Regions from separate parts of the Bradyrhizobium sp. JR3.5 genome, predicted to be linked through region 2. Evidence: riboswitches for the same ligand, from Rfam matches in the RefSeq annotation. Region 2 holds a riboswitch; the other holds the start of a gene.

Region 1 (15,611 bases), 160 kb from region 2:
TTTTGCGCCGCTCGGTGCGCCCACCAATGCCGCGATCATGAAATACATGAACCAGAAGAAGGTCCCGCACCTCTTCATCGCCTCGGGCGCCACCAAGTTCGGCGACTACCAGAACTTCCCCTACACGATGGGTTTCCAGCCCTGCTACCAGATCGAGGGCCGGGCCTTCGCGCAACACGTCCTGTCGACACAGAATGATCCCAAGATCGGCATCGTCTACCAGAACGACGATTTCGGACGCGACGTGCTGAAGGGTTTCAAGGACGGGCTTGGCGGCAAGACCTCCGCAATCGTCGCCGAGCTGTCCTATGAGACCGCCGACCCGACCATCGACAGCCAGGTGGTTCGCTGCAAATCCGCCGGTGCCAACGTGTTTATGAGCATGACCACGCCGAAATTCGCCGCGCAAGGCATCAAGAAGATCGCCGAGCTCGGCTGGCAGCCGGCGCATTACATCGGCAACAACGCCTCCTCCGCCGGCTCGACCCTGAAGGCCGCGGGCTTCGACGTGTCCAAGGGGATCATTTCGAGCGCCTATTTGAAAGATCCGGTCGACGCCGCCTGGGACAGCGATCCCGCCATTCAGAAATGGCGCGCCTTCCTCGACAAATACGATCCGGCGGCGGCCAAGAACGACATCTACGCGGTCACCGGCTATCTCACCAGCCAGATCCTGGTTCAGGTGCTCAAGCAATGCGGCGACGACGTCTCGCCCGAAAACATCATCAAACAGGCGGCGAACCTCAGGGACGTCGAATCCGACATGCTGCTGCCGGGCATCAAGATCAACACCTCGCCGACCGACTATTATCCGCTCGAGCAACTGCAACTGACGCGCTTCAGCGGCGAACGCTACGAGCCGATGGGTCCCGTGATCGACGGCGGCATCTCGAAGGCGTGATCGTCCACGGCGTTCCGCGAAAACCAGCGCGGCGCGGACGCGAACCGCCTCGCAGTTGCCATCGGCCCCTCATCGGCCGATGATGCGCGAAACGGATCCGAACCGAACGGGAGGACGTGAATGCGTGGACGCCGTGTGCTGATGGAGTCGTTCGTGTCGCACGGCGTGCGTCACATCTTCGGCAATCCCGGCACGACGGAAACGCCGCTGCTCGACAGCCTGCCGGCATTTCCGCAACTCGAATATATCATGGCGCTGCATGAAGGCGTCGCAGTCAGCGCCGCCAGCTTCTATGCGCAGGCATCCGGACGCGTCACCGTTGCCAACCTGCACGTCGCTCCCGGCCTCGGCAACGGTATCGGTTCGCTCTATGGCGCGCTGAAAGCAAATTCGCCCCTGGTCGTGACGGCGGGTCAGCAGGACACGCGAATGCGGCTCAACAATCCGCTCCTCGGCCACGACCTCGTTGCAATGGCGGCCCCGGTGACGAAGTGGAGCGTTCAGATCGAGCGCGCCGACGAGATCGCACCAATCATGCGACGCGCGTTCAAGGTGGCGACCGATGCGCCACAAGGGCCGGTGTTCGTATCGCTCCCGATCGACGTCTTGGAACAGGAGACCGCGGTCGATGCATCGACGCCGGACAGTTTGTGGCGGTCGACACGCCCCGATCCGGCAGGGATCGAGGCGATGCTTGCGCTGCTTCTCAAGTCACACAATCCGGCCATCATCGCCGGCGACGACGTCGCGAGATCGGGCGGCGAGCAGGCGCTGGTCGCGCTTGCGGAAACGATCGGCGCTACCGTGTGGTTCGAGGGGTTGCGGCATCACGCGTCCTTTCCGACCAATCACCCGAGCTATCGCCAGTCGCTCCCTGGCGACGCCCGGCAGGTACGCAAGGTGCTCGGCGATACCGATCTTGTGCTGCTCATCGGCGGTCCGTTCTTCGAGGACATCTGGTTTGCGCCTGATAACCACATTCCCCACGGCGCGCCCGTGCTCCAGATCGAGGCCTCGGCCGAGCGTCTCGCGCTCAACAACAGGCTCGACGCCGGCATTGTCGGCGACATCACCATCAGCCTCGGCGCATTGACGGACGCGCTGCAAGCAAAGGCGAGCGCGGACTTCAGGCAGGCTGCGCAAAACCGCAACGCTGCGCTGGCCGAACTGCAGGCGAAAGAGAAGGAAGCCTATCGCGCGCGCGTCGAGAAGAGCTGGAACCGTGAGCCGAGCTCCATGCCGCGCGTCACCGCGGAACTTCGTCGCGGCCTGCCTGATGATGTGGTCATCGTCGATGAGAGCATCACGGCGAGCCTGGATCTCGCGCGCGCCTTCGACTATCGCGGCTTCGGCGATTATTTCGGCGGACGTGGCGGCGGCATCGGCCAGGGTCTTGCCGGCGCCATCGGCGTCAAGGTCGCCATGCCGGACCGTCCCGTTGTCGCGATCTCCGGCGACGGCTCGGCGATGTATGCGATCCAGGCGCTGTGGACTGCCGCGCACCACAAGCTTGCGATCGTGTTCGTGGTGCTCGCGAACCGCGAGTACCGCATTCTCAAGCACAATGTGGACGTCTGGCGACAGAACTTCGAAGCCGGCACCCAGCATCCCTATCAGAACATGGATATCACCGGTCCCGCGCTCGACTTCGTGCATCTCGCGGCCGGCATGGGCGTCGAGGCGGTCAGGGTTGAGAAGGCGGACGACATCGCTGGCGCAGTCGCAAAGGCTGCCGCGGCGCAGCGTCCGTACCTCGTCGAGATCGCGATCGAAGGAAAGCGCTAGAGGAGCTTCTGATGGCAGGCATTCTGGACGGCAAGGCTGCGTTGGTGACTGGCGGCGGCTCGGGCATCGGTCGGGCAACAGCGATTGCCATGGCGCGCGAAGGCGCGCGCGTCGCGGTGTCCGACCTGTCAAAGGACGGAATCGAACAGACAGTCGCGCTCATCAACGCCGCAGGCGGCCAGTCGATCGCGATCCAGGGCGACGTCACCGACGAGGCTGACGTCGCCAACATGGTGGCACGCACGGTGTCGGCGTTTGGGCGCATCGATTGCGCGTTCAACAATGCCGGCGTGGCCGGGCGCTCCGTCGGCCCGCCCGGCCAACGCATCCATGAGCTCACGCAGCCTTCGGTGGCGAAGATGTTTTCGATGAATCTGATGGGCGTGTTCCTGTGCCTGAAATACGAGGTCGCGCAGATGCTCAAGCAGGGCGGCGGCGGCGCGATCGTCAACACCGCCTCGATCGCCGGGCTGGTCGGCCTTGCCACGTCGGGCCACTACGTCGCGGCCAAGCATGGTGTCGTCGGCCTGACCAAGTCTGCGGCGATCGAATACGCCCAGGACGGCATCCGCGTGAATTGCGTCAATCCCGGATACATCAAGACGCCGATGACCAAGGAGACGATGGACGAACGTTACGACGAGATCATCGCAAAGGTGCCCGCTCGTCGCCTGGGCGTGCCCGAGGAAATCGCGGAGGCCGTGGTCTGGATGTGCTCGGACAAGGCGTCCTTCATGACAGGCGCATCGCAGGTGGTCGACGGTGGCTACAGCGCCGCCTGAGGTGCGCTTCAGCGGGGCGCGTCGCGGCTTTCAGGCTATTCCTTTGGCGGCACCGTGCGCAAATAGGTGACGATGGCGTCGAGGTCGGCGGCTGACACGGTGGCGTAGTAATGGAAGCCCATCGGCGGATTGAGCTTGCTGCCATCCTTGCTGACGCCCTGAGTGATCGCGCGCTTGATCTCGTCATCGGTCCAGCTGCCAATGCCTTTCGTCTTGCTAGAGCTGATGTTCCGCGAAACCGAGACGCCCCAGGGTCCCGCAAACTTGCCGCCGCCGGCGCCCATGCTGGTCGCAAATTCTCGCCCTTGCTGCCCCATCGGGGTGTGGCACTCCATGCAGTGCGCAATCGTGGCGAGGTAGAATCCCTGCTGCGCCTTGTCACTCAACATCGCTTCGGTGTACGGGCTTTCACCGCCCGGGGGAACAGGATGCCCCTGTGATATTTTGTAGATTGGCTCCGGTACCGCATTCCTGATCGGCTTGATCGTGCGCAGATATGCGATCACGGCTTTGAGATCGCGATCGGTCATGATCTCGTAGAAGCCACTTGGCATGATCATGGCGACCCGCGTGCCGTTGCGTTTAATGCCTTTGCGCAGCAGTTGCTTGAGTTCGGCGTCGGTGTAATTGCCGATGCCGGTTTCCTTGTCTTGCGTGATGTTCGAGGCCGTGACCTTGAACGGTGGCTCATCCCATGACGTGCCGCCCGAAAAGGCCTTATCCCTGATCTCGCCTGACGGTCCCTTCGGGGTATGACAATTGCCGCAGGTCAAGACGCCGTTGACCAGGTAATCACCGCGCTCGACCAATTCCGATTGTGCGCTGACCGGGCTGCTCAATACCGCACCGATAACGAGCGCTAGCGATCCGATACGGATCATGACGACGCCTCCAATCAATTAAATATGGCGATTGAACTCTGATCAATTTCTGGCTTCAAAAACGTAGGTCAGCAAAATGTGCACACCGGTGTTCAACGGCGCGAAGGTCATGTGCAATATTACGTAGCTGGCGCGCAAGAAATGCCGCGCGCGGATCGATGGTACGATCGCCGACCCTCTTTTCACACATCCGATTGCCGGAGGGCTGACCAGACAAAATCTAGCAGATTCCACGCGCTTGAGAAGGCAGCCTGACCACGCAATTGCGCACGGGGGGGCCGGACCCCTAACCGAAGGTGATTGTTGCGCGACGGCGGGGCCACAGCTCTCTTTAACAACACACCCCTGTGGTTATGAGTCCACATTCAGTGTCGTCCTGGCTTTCGCCAGGACGACGTGTGGAGAGGCCCGCGATCGATCTCGACGCCATCAGATTCTCAGCCGGCGAAAGCTCACCGCCCCTGCTGCAAACTCCCCTCCAGCCGCGCCAGCTCGCCGTCGAGGTCGCGCTCGACATCGGCCACCTGCATGTCGACCACCCGATAGTCGCGCGCTTCGAGCCAGGCGCGGCGCTTGGCGCGGTCGGTGCCGATGGCCTCGCTCTCGTTCGGATTGACCAGCTCGATCGCGAGCCGGTGCACGAAGGAGACGAAGTCGGGGATGTGCCGGCCGACCGGGGTCTGGCGCTTGAACTGGCCGGCGAAGCGCCGATCCCGCGTCAGCGCCTGCCACAGGATCCGCTCGGCGTCGGTCGGGTTGCGGCGGAGCAGCCGGGCGAGGCCGCGCACCGTGCTGGAGTTGTCGGCGGCGGCGCCGCCCTGTCCCTGCTCGGCGAGCAGCGCCCGCAGCCGGGTCGCCTGGGCGCCGTCGAGCACGCCGCCCTTGGCCGGGCCCTTGCGGCCCTCGGCGATCGCCATCACGACTCCATGGAGCGTGTGCATGTCCTGCTTGGTTGGATCCATCCGGGTGAAGATGTTGCGCAGGTTCACCAGCATGGTGTCGCGCTTCTCCGCCGGCCGCAGGAACTCGACCTTGTCGAGCTCGGCAACGAGGTTGTCGAAGAACGCCTGCATCTGGTGCTGGGAGGCCGGCTCGGACCGCTCCGGCATCGCGAACGGCAGCGCGCCGGCGGTCGAGAGCTTGAACCATTCGTACCCCATCAGCAGCACCGCCTGCGCCAGGTTGAGCGAGGCGAAGCCCGGATTAACCGGGAAGGTGATGATGCGGTTGGCGAGCGCGACCTCCTCATTGGTCAGGCCGGAGCGCTCCCGCCCGAACAGGATGCCGGCCCCGCCGCCGGAGGCGACGTGGCTGACGATCTCGCCCGCCGCGCCTTCCGGCCCGACCACCGGCTTGGCCTGGTCGTGGGCGCGCGCGGTGGTCGCGAACACCAGCGTGAGATCGGCGATCGCCTGCTCGACGGTGTCGAACAGCTCGACGGAACCGATGATTTGGTCGGCGCCGGCGGCGGCGCGTTGCGCGGCGACATTCGGCCAGCCGTCACGCGGATTGACGATGCGCATCCGGGTCAGCGCGAAGTTGCCCATCGCGCGCGCGGCCATGCCGATGTTCTCGCCAAGCTGCGGCTCAACCAGGATGACGACGGGACCGGCAAGGTCGTGCCCTGCCTTGGTCTTGTCGGTGCCGGACATCTCACTTCACTTTCTGATTCAACGTCTGAAGATTTTGAATCAACTTCCGAAGCGGCTGATTCAAACTCTCATGCAGGGCGGCGCAACGAGCTTGGCACCGGTTTTGCGCGGGACCATTTTCTCCAAGGAGATAACAGGGTTAGCGGCGTTTGCGAATCCTTAATCGGAATCCCAATCGCACGGAGCGAAGACTGCCGCTTGCGCGCTTCGCCTTCGGATAGGCTATCAACCACAACCAAAGCGAAGCTGTAAAGGCACGCTTGAGACGCGCTTGAACGGCGAGGCACTTGGGTCGAAGCACTTGGGGGCGATGATGCGGGGCAGATGGACGCTGGCGATTGTGGGCGTGGTCTTGATCGTGGCGGGGGGCCTGCTCGCCCACCTCACGCAGACCGCAGGCGGCATCCGGATCGAGGATGTCAGGTTCGAGGGCGCCAAGGGCAACACCATGAGCGCCCTGCTCTACATCCCGCCGAACGCGACGCCGCAGATCCCCGCGCCCGGCATCCTCGCCGTGCACGGCTACATCAATTCGCGCGAGACCCAGGACGGCTTCGCCATCGAGTTCGCCCGCCGCGGCTATGTGGTGCTGGCGCTCGATCAGACCGGCCATGGCTACAGCGACCCGCCCTCCTTCGCCAACGGCTTTGGCGGACCTGACGGGCTTGCCTATCTCCGCAGCCTGCCATTCGTCGACAAGGAGAACATCGGGCTGGAGGGCCATTCGATGGGTGGCTGGACCGTGCTGGCGGCCGCCACCGCGATGCCCAACGACTATAAATCGATGGTGCTGGAGGGCTCGTCCACCGGCAAGCCGTTGGCCGCCGAGGGCACCGCGAGCTGGCCGCGAAACACCGCGCTGGTGTTTGCCCAGTACGAGGAGTTCTCCACCCTGATGTGAGGCGTCGACCTCGCCCGCGACGTCACCAAGAGCCCGAAACTCTGGGCGCTGTTCGGCACGCAAGGCACGGTCGAGCCGGGCAAGGTCTATGGCGATCCGGCCAACGGCACCGCCCGGGTGCTGTACACCCCGGCGATGACCCATCCGGCCGAGCACATCTCGCATGAAGCGATCGGCTACAGCCTCGACTGGTTCGCCAAGACGTTGAAGGGCGGCACGCCTCGTCCGGTCGACGACCAGATCTGGTTCCGCAAGGAGATCGGCACCCTGATCGCGCTGATCGGCTTCGTGGCGCTCATGATCGGGACGTTCGACGCGCTGCTGGAGGCGCCGATGTTCTCCTGCCTGCGGCTGCCGGCGGTTGGCGATGGCACCATGCCGGCGCATCAGGCCGCCAGCGGCCGGCGCTGGACCACGGCGTTCATCCTGTCGGCCTTCATCCCCGCCCTGACCTACTACCCGGCCTTTGCACTGGGCGGCACATTCGTCAGCCCGAGCGCGTTCCTGCCGCAGGGCATCACCAACCAGATCCTGGTTTGGGCCATCATCAACGGCCTGATCACGCTGGCGCTGATGTGGTTCGTCCCGAAGCGCGCCAGCTGGGCCGGCCTCGTCGGTCAATCCGTCGTGATCGCGGTGGCCTCGGGTTGCGGTGGGCTACGCTGCGCTCTGGCTCGCCGACCTCGCCTTCAAGATCGACTTCAGATTTTGGATCGTCGCACTCAAATTGATGAGCGCGAAGCGATTTCTCATCTTCCTGATCTATCTGATTCCGTTCACGGCGTTTTTCGTGGTGGCCCTACACGTGCTGCACCGGAATTTCTCGACCATGGGCGCCCCGCGCGGAGCGCTCTATCTGACCAACATCCTGGCGCTGACGCTCGGTTTCATCGTGTTGCTGGTGCTGCAATACGGCACGCTGTGGCTGACCGGAAAGCTGTTCAACCCGATCCCGGACCCCAGCTTCGTGCCGCTCTCGACCATCGTCGCGATTCAGTTCGTACCGCTCCTGGCAATCGTCGCCGTGATCGCGACCTTCACCTGGCGGCGAACCGGATCGAGCCTGCCGGGGGCCCTGATCGCGGGCCTGTTCGTGACCTGGTACATCGTGGCCGGGACCGCCACGCAGGTCCCGTTTTAGAGGGCCGCGCGCGCGCCGCCGTCAGAATGGCGGTTCTCGGCGAAAAGATGGGCTGAAAGTGCATAACCGGTGCGCTTCCGCCCGTCCCCGGGCGGTGCTATAGCGCAGGCGTATTCCACCCCCGCCGTCAAAAGCGCGCCGTTCCCAAGAGGGCCTCCCCGTCATGGCAAAAATCAAGGTATCCAACCCCGTCGTCGAGCTCGATGGCGACGAGATGACCCGGATCATCTGGCAGTACATCAAGGACAAGCTGATCAACCCGTTCCTGGATGTCGAACTGCTCTATTTCGATCTGGGCATGGAATACCGCGATGAGACCAATGACCAGGTGACCATCGACGCCGCCGAAGCCATCAAGAAGGTCGGCGTCGGCGTCAAATGCGCCACCATCACCCCCGACGAGGCCCGGGTGAAGGAGTTCGGCCTGAAGCAGATGTGGAAGTCGCCGAACGGCACCATCCGCAACATCCTCGGCGGCGTGATCTTCCGCGAGCCGATCATCTGCAAGAACGTGCCGCGCCTGGTTCCCGGTTGGACCAAGCCGATCATCATCGGCCGCCACGCCTATGGCGACCAGTACCGTGCCACCGACATCAAGTTCCCCGGCAAGGGCACGCTGTCGCTGAAGTTCGTCGGCGAGGACGGCACCGTGATCGAGCGGGAAGTGTTCAAGGCGCCGGGCGCCGGCGTCGCGATGGAGATGTACAATCTCGACGACTCCATCATCGATTTCGCCCGCGCCTCGCTGAACTACGGCCTGCTGCGCAACTACCCGGTCTACCTCTCGACCAAGAACACCATCCTCAAGGTCTATGACGGCCGCTTCAAGGACATCTTCCAGGACATCTACGACCGCGAGTTCAAGAAGGAATTCGAGGCCAAGGGCCTGACCTACGAGCACCGCCTGATCGACGACATGGTCGCCTCGGCGCTGAAATGGTCCGGCGGCTATGTCTGGGCCTGCAAGAACTATGACGGCGACGTGCAGTCCGACACCGTGGCCCAGGGCTACGGCTCGCTCGGCCTGATGACCTCGGTGCTGCTCACCCCGGACGGCAAGACGGTGGAAGCCGAAGCCGCCCACGGCACCGTGACCCGCCACTACCGCGAGCACCAGAAAGGCAAGGAGACCTCGACCAACTCGATCGCGTCGATCTTTGCCTGGACCCGTGGCCTGGCCCACCGCGCCAAGCTCGACAACAACCCGGAACTGGCGAAGTTCGCCACCACCCTGGAGAAGGTCTGCGTCGCGACCGTCGAAGAAGGCTACATGACCAAGGACCTCGCGCTCCTGGTCGGCGCCGACCAGCGCTGGCTCTCCACCACCGGCTTCCTCGACAAGGTCGCCGAGAATCTCGGAAAGGCGATGGCGGCCTAACGGCTGCCTGTTGCCGAACACAGCAGCGAGCGTGACCATGACCTTTCCCGGCCGGGTGACGCTCGCATCCTTGCTGCTGACCGGATCGGCGGCACTCGCTGCCGATCCGCTGCCCGCCCCCGTTGCGGCGCCCGACGAGACCGCGGTCCTCACCGTCCACGCCGAGGGCGCGCAGGTCTATGAGTGCAAGCTGGTCATCGACGGCAAGCTCGCCTGGTCGTTCCGCGAACCGGTCGCCACCCTGATCGCCGATGGCCGCACCGTCGGCCGGCACTATGCCGGACCGAACTGGGAGCATGTCGACGGCAGCGCCGTGACCGCCCGCACCGCCGGCAGCGCGCCCGGCGCAACGCCAGCGGACATTCCCTGGCTGAAGCTCGAGGTGATCTCCCACCGCGGCAACGGCCTGCTCTCCAGCGTCGCCACGGTGCAGCGGATCAACACCTCGGGCGGCGAACTCAGCGGCGCCTGCGACAAATCAGGCGCACTGAAGAGCGCGGCGTATTCGGCGGATTACGTGTTTCTGCGGAGAGACTAAGCCTAATCGCGAATGCCGCCGTCGGTCTCGTGCGGTACCTGGGCGATCTCGCCGGCGGCAAGGTCGCCACCGGCCGCAAGCGGGTCGGCAAGCCGCGCCTCCGCCGTCTCCCTGACATGGGCGCCGAGCGCCGGGATCCGCTCGGTCAGGGCATGGAAGTCCTGCGCATCGAGCAGCAGCAGCTTGGTCTTCCGCGTCGCCGTCACCGTGCCGGAGCGGCTGGTCCGCCTGAGCAGCGCGATCTCGCCGAAGAACGAGCCGTCGGCAAGCCGCACGCGTTGGCTCGGCAGGTCGATCTCGACCTCGCCGGCGGTGATGAAATACATCGACGACGCCGGATCGCCGCGCCGCACCAGCACCTCGCCGGCCTCGATGGTCTGCGACCGCAGCAGGCGCATGATGTCGGCGATCTCGGCAGCGCCGAGATGTGAGAACAGCGGCACTCGCGCCAGCATGCCCCAGGTCACGACGAAGTCGCGGCGCCGGACCTCGTCGGCGAACGCGGTCGAGACGATCGCGACCGGCAGCGCGATCATCGCAAAGCCGACCACGATCGCAACCACCGTGACCATCCGGCCGAGCACCGTCACCGGGACGACGTCGCCGTAACCGACGGTCCCGAGCGTCACGATCGCCCACCACATCGCCTGCGGCATGGTGCCGAACTTGTCCGGCTGCACCTTGTGCTCGATGGCATAGAGCAGCGAGGCGAACAGCAGCACCGCGCCGGTCAGGATCACGACGCAGCCGAACAGCGTGCGCCGCTCGGCATGCAGCGCCGCCAGCAGCGAGCGCATCGCGGTCGAATAGCGCACCAGCTTGAGGAACGGCAGCATGCCGAACAGCACCAGCGCGGTCTTGTCACCGATCGCGAGCGCGATGGCCGACGGCAGGAAGGCGAGCAGGTCGATCACGCCGAGCGCCGAGCAGGCGTATTCCAGCCGCGCCTGCAGCGGCGTCATGTCGCGCAGCGAGCGGCCGACCACGCTCCAGAGCCGCGCGGCATATTCCAGCGCGAAGGCGGTCACCGCGGTGATCTCGATCGCCGTGAACAGCCACCAGAACTGGGCATCGACCTCCGGCACCGACGCCAGGATCGCCGCCAGCACATCGACGGTGATGATCGCGACGACGAGCCGGACAAATCGCGCGCCGACTGAATATGGCAGGTGGTCCTGCTCGAGCAGCTCGTAGAGACGCCCCCGCAGTCCGGGATCGCTCATCGTGGGCTTGCCTGGAGCCGTCGCCACGATCAGCCTCTCCGTCAGGCGCCGGCCGATGCCTGTTGAGTCATGGCCTGCTCGATCGCCGACAGCGCGGCGTCGGCCTTGGCACCGTCGGGCCCGCCGGCCTGCGCCATGTCGGGCCGGCCACCGCCCCCCTTGCCGCCGAGCACCTCGGAGCCCTTGCGCACCAGCTCGACCGCGTTGAAGCGCGAGGTCAGGTCGGCGGTGACGCCGACCACGATGCCGGCCTTGCCGTCCTCGGTGACGCCGACGATCGCGACCACGCCGGAGCCGATCTGCTTCTTGCCGTCGTCGACGAGGCTCTTCAGGTCCTTGGTCTCGACGCCTTCGACCGCGCGCGCGAGCAGCTTGACGTTGCCGACCTCGCGCACGCCGGAGGCGGCACCATTCGACGACGCTCCGCCGCCCATCGCGAGCTTCTTGCGGGCATCCGACAGGTCGCGCTCGAGCTTCTTGCGCTCCTCCATCAGGACCGCGATGCGCGCCGGCACATCCTCGATCGTGGTGCGCAACTCGGCCGCCGCGGTCTTCGCCAGCGTCATGGTGTCGTTGGCGTGCCTGCGCGCATGATGTCCGGTCAGCGCCTCGATGCGGCGGACGCCGGACGCGACCGCGCTCTCGCTGGTCACCGAAATCAGGCCGATGTCGCCGGTGCGGCGAACATGGGTGCCGCCGCAGAGCTCGACCGACCAGCCAAGCGCGTTCTGGCCGTGCTCGCGGGCGCTCTTGCCCATCGAGACGACGCGAACCTCGTCGCCATACTTCTCGCCGAACAGTGCGCGCGCACCGGCCTCGCGGGCGTCGTCGACACCCATGACGCGGGTCGTCACCTCGTCATTCTCGAGCACGACATCATTGGCGATGTCCTCGACCCGGGCGAGCTCCTCCGGCGTAATCGGCTTCGGATGCACGAAATCGAAGCGCAGGCGATCGGGCGCGACCAGCGAGCCGCGTTGCGCGATGTGATCGCCGAGCACCTGGCGCAGCGCCTCGTGCAGCAGATGCGTCGCCGAGTGGTTGGCGCGGATCGACGAACGCCTGGCGTGGTCGACCTCGAGCTGCAGCGCGGTGCCGACGTTCAGGGTGCCCTGCTCCACCGTGCCGACATGCACGAACAGATCGCCGGCCTTCTTCTGCATATCGGTGACGCGGAATTTGACCCCCTCGCCGGTCAGGATGCCGACATCGCCGACCTGACCACCGGACTCGGCATAGAACGGCGTCTGGTTCAGCACGATCGCGCCGCTCTCGCCGGCCTTGAGGCCGTCGACCTCGGCGCCGTCCTTGACCAGAGCCGTCACCACGCCTTCCGCGCTCTCGGTCTCATAGCCGAGGAATTCGGTTGCGCCGAGCTTCTCGCGCAGCGGGAACCAGATGGTCTCGGTAGCCGCCTCGCCAGAGCCTGCCCAGGAGGCGCGCGCCTTCTCGCGCTGGCGGTTCATCGCATCGGTGAACGATGCCTGGTCGACGCTGATGCCGCGCGACTTCAGCGCGTCCTGCGTCAGGTCCAGCGGGAATCCGTAGGTGTCGTACAGCGTGAACGCGGTGTCGCCGTCGAACATGTCGCCCTTCTTGAGGCCGGCGCTTTTCTCATCGAGGATCGAGAGGCCGCGCACCAGCGTCTTGCGGAAGCGAGTCTCTTCCAGCTGCAGCGTCTCCTCGATCAGCTTCTCCGCGCGCACCAGGTCGGGATAGGCCTGGCCCATCTCGCGGACCAGCGCCCAGACCAGGCGATGCATCAGCGGCTCGCTCGCGCCGAGCAGCTGCGCGTGGCGCATTGCGCGGCGCATGATCCGGCGCAGCACATAGCCGCGGCCCTCGTTCGACGGCAGCACGCCGTCGGCAATCAGGAACGCCGAGGAGCGCAGATGGTCAGCGATCACCCGGTACGACGCCACGTTCTGTGGGTTCGGCCCATGGCCGAGGGCCGATGCGGCCGCATCGATCAGGTGGCGGAACAGATCGGTCTCGAACACGCTCTCGACGCCCTGCAGGATGCAGGCCATGCGCTCCAGCCCCATGCCGGTGTCGATCGAGGGACGCGGCAGCGCCACGCGCTCCTCCTTCGTCACCTGCTCGTATTGCATGAACACCAGGTTCCAGAATTCGAGGAAACGATCACCGTCCTCTTCCGGGCTCCCCGGAGGTCCGCCCCAGATATGCTCGCCGCGATCGATGAAGATTTCGGAGCACGGACCGCACGGGCCGGTATCGCCCATCGCCCAGAAATTGTCCGAGGTCGCGATGCGGATGATGCGATCGTCCGAGAAGCCCGCGATCTTCTTCCAGTAGCCGGCCGCCTCGTCGTCGGTGTGGTAGACGGTGACGAGCAGCTTGTCCTTTTTCAGCCCGAAATCCTTGGTGATCAGATTCCAGGCGAGCTCGATCGCGCGCTCCTTGAAGTAGTCGCCGAACGAGAAGTTGCCGAGCATCTCGAAGAAGGTGAGATGGCGCGCGGTGTAGCCGACATTGTCGAGGTCGTTATGCTTGCCGCCGGCGCGGACGCACTTCTGCGACGTCGTGGCACGATGATAGCCGCGCTTCTCGACGCCGGTGAAGACGTTCTTGAACTGCACCATGCCGGCATTGGTGAACATCAGGGTCGGGTCGTTGCGCGGAACCAGCGGCGACGACGCCACGATCTCGTGGCCGTTCTCCTTGAAGAAGTTCAGAAATGTCGACCTGATGTCGTTGACGCTGCTCATGTTCATCCAATCGGAAAAAGGGGCCGGCCAGCCGCAAAAAGGCGTCATTTTCCGGCCGAACGCTTTTAGACATTGCCAGCTGCGGTGTCCAGAAACTGTGCAGGCGGATCATGGACTTGCCGCGGCAGCACAAAGCCCATTGGATAGCAGCGAGAGCCGCGTTGACAGTCTTGGTGGCGCCGTGTTTTCTACCTACCTGTTATTAGTCACGTCGGGAGAGACCGGCCTTACCGCCGGCGCCGAAGGAGCAACCGCCCCGGAAACTCTCAGGCAAAAGGACCGCGTGACGTCTAACATCTGGAAAGAGGCGCTGGGGTTCTCCCCGATGCGTCCGCCGACGGGATAATACTCTCAGGCACAGCGACAGATGGGGCTTTCTGCAGGTTTCTCAAGGGGAAATAGGTCCCCGGCGGGAACCGCGAGGGCCCCGTGATGCTTGCGCGCGAAACCTCCCCGCTGAAACAGACCCCGCTGCACGCGCTGCATCTGGTGCGCGGAGCCAAGATGGTGCCGTTCGCCGGCTACGACATGCCGGTGCAATACACCGCCGGCGTGCTGAAGGAGCACCTGCACACCCGCAAGGAAGCCGGCCTGTTCGACGTGTCCCACATGGGCCAGCTCGTGCTGAGGGCGAAGTCGGGCAAGGTCGCGGACGCCGCGCTCGCGCTCGAAAAGCTGGTGCCGCAGGACATCGTCGGCATCGCGCCGGGACGGCAGCGCTACGCGCAATTCACCAACGACGACGGCGGCCTGCTCGACGACCTGATGGTCGCGAATTTCGGCGATCACCTATTCCTGGTGGTCAACGCCGCCTGCAAGGCCGAGGACGAGGCGCATCTGCGCGCGCATCTCTCCGAAGCCTGCGAAATCGTGTCGCTGGCCGATCGCGCGCTGATCGCGCTGCAGGGGCCGAAGGCCGAATCGGCGTTGGCGAAACTTTGTGCAGATGTCAGTTCGATGAAATTCATGGACGCCGGTCCGCGCCGCGTCGGCGATATCGACTGCTTCGTCTCACGCTCCGGCTATACCGGCGAGGACGGTTTTGAGATTTCCATGCCCGCAGACAAGGCGGAAGCCTTGGTCACCGCATTGCTGGACAATCCCGATGTACTTCCGATCGGGCTCGGCGCGCGCGACAGCCTGCGGCTCGAGGCCGGGCTCTGCCTCTATGGTCATGACATCGACACCACGACGACGCCGGTCGAAGGCGCGCTGGAGTGGTCGGTGCAGAAGGTCCGCCGCAGCGGCGGCGCCCGAGCCGGCGGTTTTCCGGGTGCCGACAAGATTCTCGCACAGTTCGCCGACGGCGCCGCTCGCCGCCGTGTCGGCCTGAGGCCCGACGGCCGCGCGCCGGTGCGCGAAGGCGCCGGCCTGTTCGCCGATCCGACCTCGACCGAGCCAATCGGCAACGTGACCTCGGGCGGCTTCGGCCCGAGCCTCAATGCGCCGGTTGCGATGGGCTATCTGCCGACATCCCTTTCCGCGCTAGGCACCACGGTTTTCGCCGAAGTGCGCGGCCAACGGCTGCCGCTCAAGGTCGCCGCCACGCCCTTCGTCCCCAATACCTACAAACGCTAAACGCCAAAGGATCGATCCCCATGACGACGCTGTACACGTCCGACCACGAATGGCTCCGCATCGAGGGCGACGTCGCCACGATCGGGATCACCGACTACGCGCAGTCGCAACTCGGCGACGTC
Region 2 (15,611 bases):
TGAGCAGCAAGGCCAGATGCCTGGCGCAGGCCCGGCCGGTGTCGGCCATGTCGACATGCGGGTAGGTGCGGTAGGCGATCAGTGCATCGGCATGCGCGATCATTTCGGGCGAGACGTTCGCGTGCAGGTCGAGGCTCGCGACCAGTGGAATGTCCTTGCCGACCACCTTGCGCACGCGGGCGAGGATCTCGCCCTCGCCGTCGTCATAGTGCTCGGTCACCATGGCGCCGTGCAGGTCGAGATAGACGCCATCGATCGGCCCCGCAGCGGCAATGCCGTCGACAATCTCCCTGACGATCCGCTCGAAGGCATCTTTCGTGACATGGGCCGATGGAGTCGCGCCGGCCGCAACCGTCGGAGCGAGCTCCCAGCCATTGGCTTCCGCGGCCTCGACAAAGCCGGCGAGGCCGACATTGATCTTGCGCATGACCTTGAGCACCTCGGTGCCATGCGTCATCGACGGCCAGCCGCCGCCGTGCACGAAGTCGTCATAGGTTGCCTTCGTCGGTGCGAAGGTGTTGGTCTCGTGCAGGAAGCCGCCAACGGCAATGCGGGTCATCAAGTTGGTCTCGATACGCTTCTTCGATCATGATGCGAACGGAACGGTTCGCGCCACGATCTCGTTTCGTTGGTTTGAGCGCGATCTTCCGGCGAACTGGTGTCCACCTTCCGGCCCACGCTCTAGCGCGCGACGTTAAGCGTGTCGTCGCGCCAAGCGCAAGCCGTCGAGCACTTCCGGATTTGCATGCCCTATGGGCGTAAAGGCCCAAGGCACACCAAAGCCTGAGATCAAGGCTGAGACTGAGGTTACGGCTAAAGGCTTAGACCGTTGCTACAATGCCTTCCGAAACCGGGCGGAAATTCGCAAAATCCCAGCCGCGCCCGGGCGCAGCCTCGAGCAGCGCACGGGTGTAGGCCTGCTGCGGATTGGTCAGCACCTCGGCCGCCGGCCCCTGTTCCACGACGCGGCCATGCTGCATCACCGCGACGTCGTCGCAGATTTGTGCGGCGACGCGCAAATCATGCGTGATGAACAACAGCGCGATGCCGAGCCGCCGCTGGATTTCGTCAAGCAGATTCAGAACCTGCGCCTGCACCGAGACGTCGAGCGCGGACACCGCCTCATCTGCCACCAGCACGTCGGGATCGAGTGCCAGCGCGCGCGCGATCGCGATGCGCTGCCGCTGGCCGCCGGAGAATTGGTGCGGGTAGCGCGAGATCGCGTCGGGCGGCAGGTGGACGAGCTCGAGCAGCTCGCGGGCCCGCGCCAGCGCATCCTTGCGCGGCATGCCGTAATTGACCGGGCCTTCCGCGATGCTCTCGCCGACGGTGACGCGTGGATTGAGCGAGCGGTAGGGGTCCTGGAAGATGATCTGGATCTTTTGCCGATGCGGCTGCAACAGCCGGCGCGACAGGTCGGATATCTCGCGGCCGACGAGGCGCACCCCGCCCGAGGTCGGATCGATCAGGCGGACGATGCAGCGCGCCACCGTCGATTTGCCGGAGCCGCTTTCGCCGACGATACCGAGCGTGCGGCCCTTGCGCAAAGTGAGGGTGACGTTGCTGGCGGCGGCGACTTCGCGCGCTTTGCCGTACAGCGATCGCTCCCGGTAGACCTTGCTGAGCTCGTTGGCTTCCAGCACCACCGGCTCCTTCGTCTCTGGGCGTGGCGCGCGCGGCACCAGGCTCGGCACCGCGGACAGCAGGTTGCGCGTGTACTCCATCGTCGGGTTGCGCAGCACATCTTGCAGCTCGCCGGTCTCGACCAGCCGGCCGTGCCGCATCACCGCGACGCGGTCGGCGATCTCGGCCACCACGCCCATGTCGTGGGTGATGAACAGGACGGCTGTGCCGTGGTCGCGTTGCAGGTCGCGGATCAACGTGAGGATCTGCTTCTGGGTGGTGACGTCGAGCGCGGTGGTCGGCTCGTCCGCGATCAGGAGCTTCGGTTCCAGCACCAGCGCCATCGCGATCATGATGCGCTGGCGCTGTCCGCCCGACAGGCGGTGCGGGTAGGACGAGAAGATGCGCTCCACATCGGGCAGCCGCACATGCTCCATCATCGCCAGGATCTTCTGACGCCGCGCGCGGGAGTCGAGATCGGTATGGGCGCGCAGCACCTCGTCGATCTGGCGGCCGACCGGCACGACCGGATTGAGCGCGGTCATCGGCTCCTGGAAGATCATCGCCATCCGCGTCGCGCGCAACTGGCGCAGCCGCCGGTCGGTCGCGGTAAGCAGTTCCTCGCCGACCAGTTTGACGCTGCCGCCGGACGGCACCAGCGTGCCCTTCTGCAGCAGGCCCATCGTGGTCAAAGAGGTCACCGACTTGCCCGAGCCGCTTTCGCCGACAAGGCAGAGCGTCTCGCCCTCGCGCACCTGCAGCGACAGGTCGTCGATGATGCGGTGCGCGTCAGCCTTGCGGCCGAGACCGACGACGAGATTGTTGATGTCGAGGACGACGTTGGTCATGTCAGGGTCTCGTGTTGCGAGGGGGCACGATGGGGCCGTCACCGTCATTCCGGGATGGTGCGCAAGCACCAGACCCCAATTCGCAATTGCGAATTGTGGAATCTCGAGATCCCACAATGCGCGAGTGCGCATTGGGGTTCGGTGCTTCGCACCGCCCCGGGATGATGGCTTCAATTGGCATTGAAGCCATCACTTGCCCTCACGCTGTTTCATGCGGGGATCGAGCGCGTCGCGCGCGGCGTCGCCGATCAGGTTGACGCTGAGAATGGCGATCGAGAGCAGCAGCCCCGGCCAGAAGATCAGCGACGGCTTGACCTGGAAATAGGCACGGCCCTCGGCCATGATGTTGCCCCAAGTCGGCGTTTCCGGCGAGATGCCGGCGCCGAGGAACGACAGGATCGCCTCGGTCAGGATCGCGGATGCGCAGACGTAAGTGCCTTGCACGATCAGCGGCGCGATCGTGTTCGGCATCAAATGCCGCCACATGATCTTCGGCAGGCTCGAGCCGAGCGAGATCGCGGCCTCGACATAGGGCTCCTCGCGCGCGGTCAGCACCACCGAGCGCACCAGCCGCGCCACGCGCGGGATCTCGGGGATGGTAATCGCGACCATCACGGTCCAGATGCTGGCGCCGGACAGCGACACCACGGCGATCGCGAGCAGGATGGCGGGGATCGCCATCAAGCCGTCCATCACGCGCATCATCACGGCATCGACCCAGCGGAAGAAGCCGGCGACGAGGCCGATCAAGAGTCCGATGGCGATCGAGCAGACGGCGGCGCCGAGCCCGATCAACAGCGAGATCCGTGCGCCATAGATGACGCGCGACAGCAGGTCGCGTCCATACGCGTCGGTGCCGAGCAGATATTGCGCGCTCGACGGCTTCAGCCGCTGCGCCGGCGTCAGCAGCAGCGGATCGTGCGGCGCGAGCAGCGGCGCGAAGATCGCCATCAGGATGATCAGGACGAGGCAGATCGTCGCAACCGCGATGATCGGCGTCGACGCCAGGAAGCCGAACTTGACGCGGAACGGCCGGGTGACGGGGATGGAGGATTCGGGAAGGGTTTCGATCGCCATTGCTCAGTACCGGATACGAGGATCGAGCAGGGTGTAAGCGAGGTCGATCAAGAGATTGACCGCGACATAGATACCCGATGTCAAAAGGATCATGGCCTGGATCACCGGATAGTCGCGCGCCAGCACCGCATCGACGGTGAGGCGGCCGATGCCGGGCAGGTTGAATACGCTCTCGGTGACGACGACGCCCGAGATCAGCAGGGCGAAGCCGGAACCGATCACGGTGATGACCGGGACCGCGGCGTTGCGCAGCGCATGGCGCAGCAGCACGCCGGTCTCGCCGATGCCCTTGGCGCGGGCGGTGCGCACGTAGTCCTCACCCAGCACGTCGAGCATCGAGGCCCGTGTCATGCGCGCGATCAACGCGACATAGATGAAGGAGAGGGTGCAGGTCGGCAGGATGATGCGCTCGAAGAACGGACCGAAGCCGGCCGAGATGCTCTTGAAGCCTTGCACCGGAACCCAGCGCAGATCGATCGCAAACACCTGGATCAGCACATAGCCGATCACGAACACCGGCACCGAGAAGCCGAGCACCGAAAGCCCCATCACGCAGCGGTCGATCCAGGTGCCGTGCTTCCACGCCGCGATCACGCCGAGCGGCACCGCCACCAGGATCGAGAGGACGATGGTGGCCAGCGCGACCGAGATCGAGGGCTCGAGGCGCGGACCGATCATCTCGAGGATCGGCTTGTTCGAGATCAGGGAAACGCCGAGGTCGCCGTGCAGCAGCTTGGCGACCCAGGTATAGAACTGGATGTAGATCGGCTCGTTGAGACCAAGCGAGGTGCGGATGCGGTCGAGCTGTTCCGGTGTCGCATTGTCGCCGGCGAGAATGGCGGCCGGGTCGCCCGGCGTCAGCCGTAGCAACAGGAACACGAACAGAGCCACCACGCCCATTACGGGAATGGCGGCGAGGATGCGGCGGAGGAGATAGCCGAGCATCGTTGCTATCTCCTGCCGTCAGATGGTGCGAAGCGAAGGCTGGGCCGCATCATACTCATGGTGTCCCCGTGATGTGTCTCATGCGCTTCTGCGTCTTGTCTCAAGGCTAGCGCGAACGTGATGAATTTGCAGGCAAATACTGTGCCAATGGCGATGTTATATCAAGGCGCGGTTCAGGCCGTTGGAAGCCTCCCTTGGTCTGAAGCTGCTATTTCGAATTGCACATGGCGCAATGCGCCACCGACCTGAAACGACAAGTCCATTCACGCTCGCATCACGCCGCACCAATTGGCGACGAACAGTGCGATGCTCTGCGTCGTCTTGCGAAGGCTGTCGAGCTCGACCCGTTCGTTGAACGCATGCGGGCCGATACCGTAAGGACCATAGCAAAGTGCGGGGATGCCGTAGTCGACGCAATAGTAGCGGGTGTCGTTGACGGCGGTAGACAGGCGCTCCTGCATTGGAGCCTGGAAGACGGAGTGATGGGCGGCAGACAGAGCTGCTTCCGCTTCGCTGCCGGGCTCGCACACCGCTGCGTCCGCCTGAAAACCACTCCACACGAGCTCGGCCGGATTGTCGGACAGAAAGTCGTCGGCCTTGTGCGCCTCAGTCAGGCATTCCTCGATGCCACGCATCGCCTGCTGCGGTGTTTCGCCCGGCAAGAGACCAAGCCGGCAATCCAGCTCGCACCACGCCGCGGTCGAACTGGCCCAATCGCCGCCTTTGATGATCCCGACGTTGAACTTGATCGGATTCTTGACGCTGCGGAACCAGCTGTTGTCGAGCGCCCGGGCATTGAGTGCCTTGGTGTAATCCTGAAACGCGCGCACCAGATGCATCGCCGACAGGATCGCGCTGGTACCGGCCTCGGAATAGGCGACATGCACCGGCGTGCCGCGGACGCGCAGGCGGAACCAGACGGCGCCGACCTGGGCGCGCGTGAGCGTGTGTCCGGTCGGCTCTGGAATCAGGCAGGCGTCGGCGCGATAGCCGCGCATCAACGTCGACAGTGCGCCGTTGCCGGTGCTCTCTTCCTCGGTCACGGTCTGCAGATGGACGCGCCCGCCCGGGGCATAGCCGGCGTCGCTGAAAGCATCGAGCGCGAAGATCATTGCCGAGACACCGGCCTTCATGTCCTGCGCGCCACGGCCGTACATCCAGCCGTCGTGCACGGCGCCCGCGAACGGAGGTTGCTCCCAGAGGTCAGCGGGGCCTTCCGGCACCACGTCGATATGACCTTGCAGGATCAGGCTGCGCCCGCTGCCTTTGCTGTTGAGCGTCGCAACGACCTGCTGCGATCCGGCAAGATCGATGCCGTCCATTGGCGCAGCCTTCGGATGGCTCATCAGGTTGACGTCGGCAAGGCTGAACGCATCGACGTCGTAGCGGCGCTTTGCGAATTGCTCGGCCAACCAGCGTTGTTGCGGCGCTTCTTGTCCGCGCAAGCTGCGGAACTGCACCATGCGCGACAGGAACGCGATCTGATCGTCGAAGTTTCGATCGACGGCCGCGCACAGCTCCGCGGCAATCTGATCCGGCCTGGTCAACGTCTCGGTTGTCATGTCGCGCCTTTCGTGGAGCCCAGTGCAGAGGCCTGAGCATTGACCGTTTCGGAAAGGCGGCGCACCGAGTTGGTGCGCGTGCTGGAGGCGAGGTTACGTATCGGTCCGCCGAAGAGATTGCCGCCGGCACACCTGCCGTCCGGAATCCCGCGCCGGACCGCCATGCCATGCGTGTCCGCCACCCCAATGCGCATTGTCCCCTCCCGCGCTGAAGCGCTTTTCCCCAGTATGACGCTAGTCGTTGTCATGCGGTGTTTCTCAGCGAATTCCGACTTGGCCACACGCAAATACGCTCATATTCTTCCTCGTCGGCCAGATAATTAGGGGAAAGCTGCGCGGGCGGTCTCAGTCGCATCGACCTGCGACGGCACCATCGAGGGCGTGTCGAGGTCGCGCCAGTCATCGATCGCGCCTGCCACCATCTGCGCCGTCGCAGCCGACAGCGTCCAGCCGAGATGACCATGGCCGGTGTTGTAGAACACGCCCGGAAACCGTCCGGCGCGCACCACCGGCATCATGTTCGGCATCATCGGGCGCAGGCCGGCCCACGGCACTACCCTCGACGTGTCGACGCCGGGAAAATGCTGCCGCACCCAATCCACCAGCGGCTGGATGCGGTCGGCACGAATGTCGCGGTTGAAGCCGTTGAACTCGGCCGTGCCGGCGACGCGGAAGCGGTCGGCGCCGAGCCGGCTGGTGACGATCTTCGCCGCCTCATCGAGCAGGCTGACGGTTGGCGCAGCGTCCCGGCTTTGCGGCGCATCGAGCTGCACGGTGATCGAATAGCCCTTCACCGGATAGACGTTGACGCGGTCGTTGAGCAGGCCTGCGAAGTGCCGGCTCGCGACGCCGGCGCAAATGACGATGCCGTCCGCCTGCAACTCATGTCGCGTCGCGACGCCAGCATCGTGCGAAGCGGCTTCGTTCCAGCTGATGCGGAAACCGTCGCCGCCGCGCGCGATCGCATCGACGTCGGCTTCATGGACGAAGCTCGCGCCGCGACGGATGCAGGCGTCGGCGAGCCCGCGCGTAAACTTGTGGATATCGCCGGTCGCGTCCGACGGCGTGAAGAAGCCGCCATAGCAGGTCGTCTGCAGCGCGGGTTCGATGCTGCGGATTTCGTCCGCCGTCACCGGGCGGCGGTCGAGCCCGCCTTGTTGCAGCAGCGTGTTGACGCGCAGGCCCGCCTCGAAGCCGGCCTTGTCGTGATAGACGTGCAGGATGCCGCGGCGTTCGAGATCGAAGGCGATGTTCTCGCGCTGTGCGATCGAGAACAGATGCTTGCGCGCTTCGATCGCGAGCCGCGTCGTCTCGATGGTGTTGGTGCGATAGCGGCCGATGTGGCCGACGAACTCGCCGATCCAGGAATATTTGTGCCAGCTCGGCTTCGGATTCATCAGCAGCGGCGCGTCGCTTCGAAGCATCCAGCGCAACCCCTTGAGAATGGTCGCGGCGCTGTTCCACACTTCCGCGTTGCTGGCGGAAAGCTGTCCGCCATTGGCGAACGAGGTTTCCATCGCGGCGTATCGATGCCTGTCGAGGACAGTCACGCGATAGCCGCGTTCGAGCAGGGCATAGGCCGTCGTCACGCCGGTGATGCCGGCGCCAATGATTGCGATGTGAGGCATGGTGGTCTTCAGGCTCCCGTGGGTTAGAGTCGCCGAACCACCGGTGAAACCGGCGTCGGCGCCCCATCTGTCACGGTACCTGAGAGCTTGATCCGCATCGGGCCTCGGCCCGATGGCAGACTATCCCCTTCGGTGGACGTCACGGCCCTTGATGCGGTCGTGTCCGTCTCTCTCCAGATCGTCCTGACGATACAGTCCTTTTGCCTGAGAGTTTCCGGGGCGGTTGCTCCGTCGGCGCCGAAGCAACAACAAGAATGTTGTGGCTTCGATCTCTCCCGCATCGTCGCGTTGGACGGCCGGACCGTAGGCGAAGCCTCAAAATTGGACAAGGCTAAATTTCGGTCCGGCTTTGCCAACGTGTTGTGCAGTGCAAATCGGTGTCAGTCCAGCGTCGCCAGCAGCGCCGCCATCAGGCGGCCGCGCTCGGCGAGGCTCTCGATCTCGATGTGCTCGTTGAGCGTATGCGCATCGGCGCCGCGAACGCCGAGGCCGTCGAGGGTAGGGATGCCCATCGCACCGGTGAAGTTGCCGTCCGATCCGCCGCCCGCGCTGCCGTGCGGCAGATCGAGGCCCATCGCCGCTGCAAGGCCCTTGGCCTTTTCATAGAGCGCCATGGTGCCGGCATCCGGCTCCCATACCGGGCGGGTGACGCCGCGCGTCACCCTGAAGGTGACGTCGTTGGCGGTGCCCGACAGCGCCAGCATGCGCTCGACGCCGCGGTCGAGATCGGCCTGGCGCTTGGCCATGCTGAGCGCTTCGCCGGTGCAGGTCGTTGCGACGCAATTGACCCATTGGCCGCCATGCACGATGCCGACCGAGAAGGTGCAGTCTTCGGTGGTCATGCCGTCGATCGCAATGATTTGCCGGGCCATTTCGCGGATCGCGGAACGGCCCGAGGAGAGTGTCGCGCCGGCATGGCTCGGCTTGCCGACAGCTTCCAGATTGAAGCGCGCGATCGCGTAGCGGCCGGTGACGACGCCGTTGTTCGGCCGGCCGGGCTCCGGCACCAGCACGTATTTGTTGCGCGCGGCTTCGGCCTCGATGATGTCGCGCGTCGACGGCGTGCCGACCTCTTCATCGGGCGTGAACAGCACGGTGATCGGCAGCGGTGTCGTAAAGGACGCGCGTGCCAACTGCCGGATCGCCTCGATCGACAGATAGTTGCCGCCTTTCATGTCGAAGATACCGGGCCCGAAGCACTTGTTGCCTTCGCGCCGCCACGCCAGCTTTTCGATGGTGCCGACCGGGTGCACGGTGTCCAGATGGCCGGCGATGAGGATGCCCGGCTGGCCTTGTTTCGGATGGGGAAAACGGGCGCGGACGCAGCCGGCGAAGCCCTGGCGTCCCGCGATGCGTTCGATCGTCGCACCCATGACCGCCATCTCGCGCGCGGCGAGGTCGAGCATGCGCTCGACTGCGGCCGCGTCCCATGTCGGGCTCTCGCATTCCACCCAGCTGCGCAGCCCCTGCAGCATCGCTTCGGAATCAAAAGGAAGATTGGCGGGGTTCATGTCTTTTCTCTCTTGTTGTTTGTGCGCGCCGATACGCGTTCGCGTGCCGTACGAAAAGCTCGGAAGACGACTTTGTAAAGTCAAATGCGCTGCACCAGCGGTTCATTCGTTCGTATACATTCGATCCTGCCGGAAACCGATTGACGCGCATTGCGCTTGATGCAAGTCTCGATTTCACAAGCCATACAGCATGTTAGTTCGCCTAAATAACGAACCGCATGCATAACGAATAAGCCGGCTTTGACCAGTTACACGTCAGGAGAAATTGCATGTTCCCTATCTCGCGTTGGAAGCACCGCACGCTAGCGGCTGCGTTGACGGCGCTCGCGCTGTCGTTCGCGCCGCAGGAATTGTCCTTTGCGCCGCAGGCCATGGCCGCGGGCAAGACCATCACCGCGGTGATGCATTCGGATCTGCGCGTCATCGATCCGATCCTGACCACCGCCTATATCACGCGAGACCATGGCTACATGGTCTACGACACGCTGGTCGCAACCGACTCCAACTTCAAGATCCAGCCCCAGATGGCCGACTGGAAGGTGTCCGACGACAAGCTCACTTACACGTTCACGCTGCGCGACGGTCTCAAGTGGCACGATGGGACGCCGGTGACCGCGGAAGACTGCGTTGCTTCGCTGAAGCGCTGGGCCAAGGTCGACGGCATGGGCCAGAAGCTGATGGACTTTACGGCGAGCTTAGAGGCCACCGACGCGAAGACGATCACGCTGAAGCTGAAGGAGCCCTACGCTCTGGTGCTGGATTCGATCGGCAAGCCGTCGTCGCGCGTCGCCTTCATGATGCCGAAGCGGCTGGCCGAAACGCCGCCGGACAAGCCGATCCCGGAGCAGATCGGCTCGGGTCCGTTCAAGTTCGTCCAGGCTGAATTCCAGCCGGGCGTGAAGGCGGTCTATGTCAAGAACACGGACTACGTGCCGCGCAAGGAGCCGGCAAGCTGGACCGCGGGCGGCAAGGTCGTGAAGGTTGACCGCGTCGAGTGGGTCACGATGGCCGACGCGCAGACTGCGATGAACGCGCTGCAGTCCGGCGACATCGATTTCCTGGAGAACCCGTCGTTCGACACGTTGTCGATCCTGGAAGGCGACAAGGACCTGAAGGTCGAGACGCTGAACAAGTTCGGCTTCCAGACGCTCGGCCGCATGAACTTCCTCTATCCGCCATTCGACAACATCAAGGTTCGCCAGGCGGCGCTGATGGCGATCAACCAGAAGCAGGTGCTCGACGCGCTGGTCGGCAATCCCAAGTATTACAAGACCTGCGTCTCCTTCTTCATCTGCGACACACCGTTCGCGTCCGAGGTCGGCGGCGAGACCTTGTTGAAGGGCGGCGACATGGCGGCGGCCAAGAAGGCGCTTGCCGAGTCGGGCTATGATGGCACGCCGGTCGTCATCATGGCGCCGGGCGACGTCACCACGCTCAAGGCGCAGCCGGTTGTTGTCGCCCAGCAACTGCGCGACGCCGGCTTCAAGGTCGACCTGCAGGCCACCGACTGGCAGACCGTGGTGACTCGCCGCGCCAGCCAGAAGGCGCCGAAGGATGGCGGCTGGAACATGTTCTTCACGAACTGGGTCAGTGCCGACGTCTCCAACCCGATCGCCAACCTCTCGATCGGCGGCCAGGGCAAGAATGGCGGATGGTTCGGCTGGGCCGACGATCCGAAGATCGAACAGCTGAAGGACGCCTTCGTTCGCGCGCCGTCGCTCGACGAGCAGAAGAAGATCGCGGCCGATATCCAGAAGGAAGCCTACGATCAGGTCATCTACATTCCGCTCGGTCAGTATCAGGGTCCAAGCGCCTGGCGGAAGTCGCTGTCCGGTGTGCTCGATGGTCCGGCAACGCCGATCTTCTGGAATATCGACAAATCCGAGTAGGCTTCAGGCTGCACGCAACACAAATGGCCGGGACCTGTCCCGGCCATTTTCGTTTCGCGCCGTCGCTCCGCGACGGCGGCTAATCTAGTGACCTGATTTCGCGTTGCTCGTGCTCGACAGGCTCGTGAGCTCTGTCTGTCCGACGCCGGCACCGTTCATCCAGACCATCGCTCCCGCGGCAAACGCCAACAATCCGTAGAGCACGATCGCGCTGCGAATCCAGCGCCGGTAGATCGCGCGCTCGTCGGGGGGCGCATCAAGGAATTTCTGTGCGTTGAGCCCGTTGCTGCAATGGGCTGCGTCGTCGCCGTGCTCGAGGACGGAAGCGCCATGATCGGGCGCGGTATTGCCGACAATCCGATTGCGATCAGCAATCCGATTGCGATCCGCAATCGTCATCGCCTATCTCCAACTCATTGATCTCGAAATGTGGGCCCGCGAAATGTGCAGCCGGAATTTCCAATGCGACGACGTTACACCACGTGACGATCTCTGCATGTGAACCCTGCCACACCCGCAAAACGCGATGCGGTGATGCAAGCATCGTGACGCCGCGGCTGCCTGCTCAAGCTGTGGGCGGGCGCGTGGCATACCAATTTGGATAGCGGCGGCTTTAAGGTTCCCGTCAGTATTGCATCGTAGTCTGACCGCCGACTTGTGTACCTACCGCGACGGGCCCATGGCCGACGACCATAGCAGGCCCGCACCGGCCAGCGCGCAACAGCCACTGCCGACCGAGAAGCGCCGTGCCGGCGCACGCCGCCGCGTCCTCAAGTCGGGAGCGATCGAATTCGGCAATGAAGCGATCGCCTGCACGGTCCGGAATCTCTCGCCTCAGGGCGCCTGCATCGAAGTCAATTCTCCGCTGTGGTTTCCCGACCGCTTCACTCTCGCCGTCGACGGCCAGCGGTGGCCGTGCCGCATCGCATGGAAGAAGCAGAAGCGGCTGGGACTGGCGTTCGATTAGGGCTCGAAGCCCGGCGCACCACGCCGCGCCGATTTGCGCGAACAGTTGTCGTCTATTTCACAAACTACCCAAGGTTACCGGCGTATTGTCCGACGGGTCGATATCGGTGCCGCTCCAGGATGCACGCTCTCACCGTGCAAGGGTGGCGTCCATTGTTTCGCTCCTGCGGATTCACCCAGCCTCGGGGAAATTGTGATGACCATCAATGTCAAAGCCTATGCGAACGCCGATGATATCCTGATCGCCTGGCAGCCGGACACCTGGTCGAACGACTGGGTCGGATTCCAGCTCGAGCGGCGCAACAACATCACGCAGCAGACGACCGTGCTCTCCAACCGCATTCCGCCGAATCAGGCGACGCCCTGCACAAGATCCTGGCCTTTCTGCACGATGCCGATCTCCGCGGCAGCCAGGTCCATGCCGCCATCTACGAGATGAATGACGAGTGGTCGGCGCGCTGAAACCGTTCGGCAGCCGCGGCAACGTCCTGCTCGGCAATGGCAGTGCGACCAAGCCCAACATCGCGGGCGAGCTCAGTGGCGCCGGCCTGACGGTCAAGCATCGCGATCTGTCGAATGCAGGCGGGTCGTCGCCCAGCGTCCACAACAAGTTCGTGGTCGAGAGCGACGCGCATGGCAACGCGATCCGCGTGCTGACCGGCAGCACGAACTGGACCACCACCGGGCTGTGCACGCAGCTCAACAACGTGCTGATCATCGAGAATGCGGTGATCGCCAAGCGCTATCTCGATCAATGGGGCAAGCTGGTCGCCGCGGGCAACGCCATGCCGCCCGCGCTCAAGGCGTCGAATTCCAGCCCGACCAGCGACAGCAACATTTCGGTGTTCTTCGCCGCGACCAACGGCGAGGCGGAGTTCAAGCCGGCGCTGGACCTGATCAAGAACGCCAAGGACGGCGCGCTCTTCCTGATGTTCATGCCGGGTCAATCGCCGCTGCTGGATGCCCTGTTGGTCCGTGCACAGCAGAACGACATCTATGTCCGCGGCGTGGTGTCGACCATGATGGCCAGCAAGAGCGGCGACATCGTTTCGGTCGGCGACAAGGAGCAAGAGCTGGATTTCTGGATGGAGGAGCCGGTGCCGCCCCGTCCGGCGGGCAGCGGAGGCGGTGGCGGCGCGGCGCAACAGCCAAGTGCGGCTAGCGGGGCGTCGGCGAGGACAGTCGTCAAGAAGACCCCCAAGAAAGCCACGAAGAAATCGGCCAAGAAAGCCGCCAAGACGTCAGCCAAGACATCGGCGAAGAAAGCGAAGGCCAGCAAGCCGGCAAAGGCAAAGAAAACAAAGGCCAAGACGACGAAGAAGGCCAAGGCAAAGAAAGGCGAAGGCCAAGAAGTAAGAGCGGTGCGCAACAGGCTGGTGCGGGCGGTGGGACTCGAACCCACATGACGTTGCCGTCGAGGGATTTTAAGTCCCTTGCGTCTACCAGTTCCGCCACGTCCGCATCTTGATTTTATTGAGTTTTCGCAATTTAGACCGAGAGACTTCCCAAGATCCCTCGGCGGTTTTCCAAATCTGGTTTCGTTCCGCTCCGGACAAAACCCCGGCGGGCGCATCTTCTAGCTCTTCGTCGTCAGCCGGGCAAACGCCGGGATAACCTATCGCAGGTGTGAACGGCGCGGTTTGTCCGTTAGTCCGTTCCTGAATTCGTCAACGCGTTGCGAAGCGCCTGGACGCGCTTGTTGAGTGAGATGAGTTCGTCGACCGTCAGGCCGGACCGCTCCAGCAAGGTGTCGGTCAGACAGCCGGTGCGCGATTGCATCGCCTTGCCGCTGTCGGTCAGGTGAACTCCGACCTGCCGTTCATCCTCCACACTGCGCCGGCGCACCACGAAGCCGGCGCTTTCGAGCCGCTTGACCAGCGGCGTGATGGTGCTGGGCTCGAGGGCGAGCCGGTCGGCGATTGCCGAAATCATCTGTCCGTCCTTTTCCCAGAGCACGCTGAGAACGAGGTATTGCGGATAGGTGATGCCGAGGCGGTCGAGCAGGGGCTTGTAGGCACGGTTGATCGCAATGGTCGTCCCGTAAAGCGAGAAGCAAAGCTGGCTATCCAGCGGAATCGGTCCCGGATTTGGCATGGGGGGCCCTTTCGATGTGGTTTGCCAATGTACCACGAAAATCGTTATCACGATAAAAAATATCTGGACAAGCAAATCGAGGGCAATTATACGATGATTATCGCGATAAAGATTATCGCGAAATAAACATCCAGGAGAACTTCAATGTCTGTTGCCACCAAATTGCTCGCCGCCGCAGCGTCGCTGGGCCTCGCCACCGCGACGATCCCCGCGGCCCAGGCCCAGTCCGCCCCGGTCAAATCGATCGTCCTCGTCCATGGCGGTTTCGTCGACGGTTCGGGATGGGAAGGCGTCTACAAGATCCTGAAGAAGGACGGCTACAAGGTCAGCATCGTCCAGAACCCGACCACCACGCTGGCGGACGACGTCGCCGTCACCAAGCGCGCCATCGCCGCCGCCGAAGGCAATGTCATTCTGGTCGGCCATTCCTATGGTGGCGTCGTCGTCACCGAAGCGGGCAGCGATCCGAAGGTCGCGGGGCTGGTCTACATCACGGCGTTCGCGCCCGACCAGGGTGAATCGGTCGGCAAGCTGATCGCCAATCCTCCTCCCGGTGCGCCGGTGCCGCCGATCCTGCCGCCGAAGGACGGCTTCCTGTCGCTCGATCACGCGAAGTTCGCCGCCGCGTTCGCAGCCGATGTGAAGCCCGATGTCGCGGCATTCATGGCTGACTCGCAGGTGCCCTGGGGTGTCGCCGCCTTGAATGGCGAGGTGAGCGCGCCGGCCTGGAAGAGCAAGCCGAGCTGGTACCTGGTGGCGACCAACGACAAGATGATCCCGGTCGACGCGCAGCGGATGATGGCCAAGCGCGCCGGTGCCAAGACCGTCGATCAGGCCGGCAGTCACGCCGTGTATGTCTCGAAGCCGGAGGCAGTGGCAAAGGTCATCGAGCAAGCCGCGAAGGGCGTCGGCGACAAGCAGAAGTAACGCAGCCGTCCGTGACCGAGCTTCCCGATCGGGCTCAAGCGATGCCCGTTCAGCTCATCAAGACCGCGATGAACGCCGAGCGGGAGTGATGAGGCCGGCCTGATGGTTGGCCGGCCTCAAGCCTTGTTTTCGTGTGCGTGGACAATCTGTCCGTCGTGCCGCCCGCCGGGGGCGATCACCGAAACGCCGATCCGGAGGTCGGACGAGGGGCCAGCCTCGCGCCCTTGCAGACGCACCATGGCCATGTCGTGGTGTCCGGGCGCCGCGTAGGCGCACGCCTCGCCGAAGCGAACGACATTCATGATCAGGCTCCCGGTCGCAGTACGACGCGGTTGCGCGATGATCCGATCACGGCGGTGTAGGCCGCCTTCGTCTCAGCAAGCGGGTAGATCGAGGACGGGATGATCGGATAGGGGCGCAGGAAGCCGCCGGCGAACCCAGGTAGCACGCTGCGCAGCAGCTCTGCGCTTTCGATCGTAGAAAACGCAAGCGTGTCGACGCCGAGATAAGTGTGCCGTCCGCGATAGAATTCCAGGATGTT

What was found. Region 2 has a riboswitch for glycine ahead of ACVWW1_RS04935 (D-amino acid dehydrogenase). Riboswitches for the same ligand answer to the same signal wherever they lie in the genome.
Region 1: another riboswitch for glycine. It lies ahead of gcvT (glycine cleavage system aminomethyltransferase GcvT); the one in region 2 lies ahead of ACVWW1_RS04935 (D-amino acid dehydrogenase).

What each region holds. Positions count from the first base shown of each region.
Region 1 is NZ_JBSRYV010000001.1:836,314-851,924, reverse strand. Features, by position in the region: gene ACVWW1_RS04155 (ABC transporter substrate-binding protein) at 1-901, shown strand, start outside; gene ACVWW1_RS04150 (thiamine pyrophosphate-binding protein) at 1,022-2,686, shown strand; gene ACVWW1_RS04145 (SDR family NAD(P)-dependent oxidoreductase) at 2,698-3,468, shown strand; gene ACVWW1_RS04140 (c-type cytochrome) at 3,504-4,349, opposite strand; gene ACVWW1_RS04135 (TrmJ/YjtD family RNA methyltransferase) at 4,802-6,001, opposite strand; gene ACVWW1_RS04130 (alpha/beta hydrolase family protein) at 6,315-6,902, shown strand; gene ACVWW1_RS04125 (hypothetical protein) at 7,079-7,279, opposite strand; gene ACVWW1_RS04120 (hypothetical protein) at 7,555-8,043, shown strand; gene ACVWW1_RS04115 (NADP-dependent isocitrate dehydrogenase) at 8,207-9,421, shown strand; gene ACVWW1_RS04110 (DUF3455 domain-containing protein) at 9,459-9,959, shown strand; gene ACVWW1_RS04105 (cyclic nucleotide-gated ion channel) at 9,962-11,182, opposite strand; gene alaS (alanine--tRNA ligase) at 11,224-13,911, opposite strand; glycine riboswitch at 14,114-14,202, shown strand; gene gcvT (glycine cleavage system aminomethyltransferase GcvT) at 14,344-15,489, shown strand; gene gcvH (glycine cleavage system protein GcvH) at 15,510-15,611, shown strand, end outside.
Region 2 is NZ_JBSRYV010000001.1:994,720-1,010,330, forward strand. Features, by position in the region: gene ACVWW1_RS04905 (M81 family metallopeptidase) at 1-559, opposite strand, end outside; gene ACVWW1_RS04910 (ABC transporter ATP-binding protein) at 822-2,471, opposite strand; gene ACVWW1_RS04915 (ABC transporter permease) at 2,661-3,548, opposite strand; gene ACVWW1_RS04920 (ABC transporter permease) at 3,552-4,493, opposite strand; gene ACVWW1_RS04925 (ArgE/DapE family deacylase) at 4,757-6,055, opposite strand; gene ACVWW1_RS04930 (hypothetical protein) at 6,052-6,249, opposite strand; gene ACVWW1_RS04935 (D-amino acid dehydrogenase) at 6,376-7,683, opposite strand; glycine riboswitch at 7,749-7,862, opposite strand; glycine riboswitch at 7,866-7,971, opposite strand; gene ACVWW1_RS04940 (M20/M25/M40 family metallo-hydrolase) at 8,064-9,194, opposite strand; gene ACVWW1_RS04945 (ABC transporter substrate-binding protein) at 9,464-11,083, shown strand; gene ACVWW1_RS04950 (hypothetical protein) at 11,168-11,482, opposite strand; gene ACVWW1_RS04955 (PilZ domain-containing protein) at 11,763-12,050, shown strand; gene ACVWW1_RS04960 (hypothetical protein) at 12,246-12,488, shown strand; gene ACVWW1_RS04965 (hypothetical protein) at 12,496-13,455, shown strand; tRNA gene ACVWW1_RS04970 (tRNA-Leu) at 13,424-13,510, opposite strand; gene ACVWW1_RS04975 (MarR family winged helix-turn-helix transcriptional regulator) at 13,697-14,143, opposite strand; gene ACVWW1_RS04980 (alpha/beta hydrolase) at 14,288-15,070, shown strand; gene ACVWW1_RS04985 (cupin domain-containing protein) at 15,187-15,372, opposite strand; partial or broken gene ACVWW1_RS04990 (quinone oxidoreductase family protein) at 15,375-15,611, opposite strand, start outside.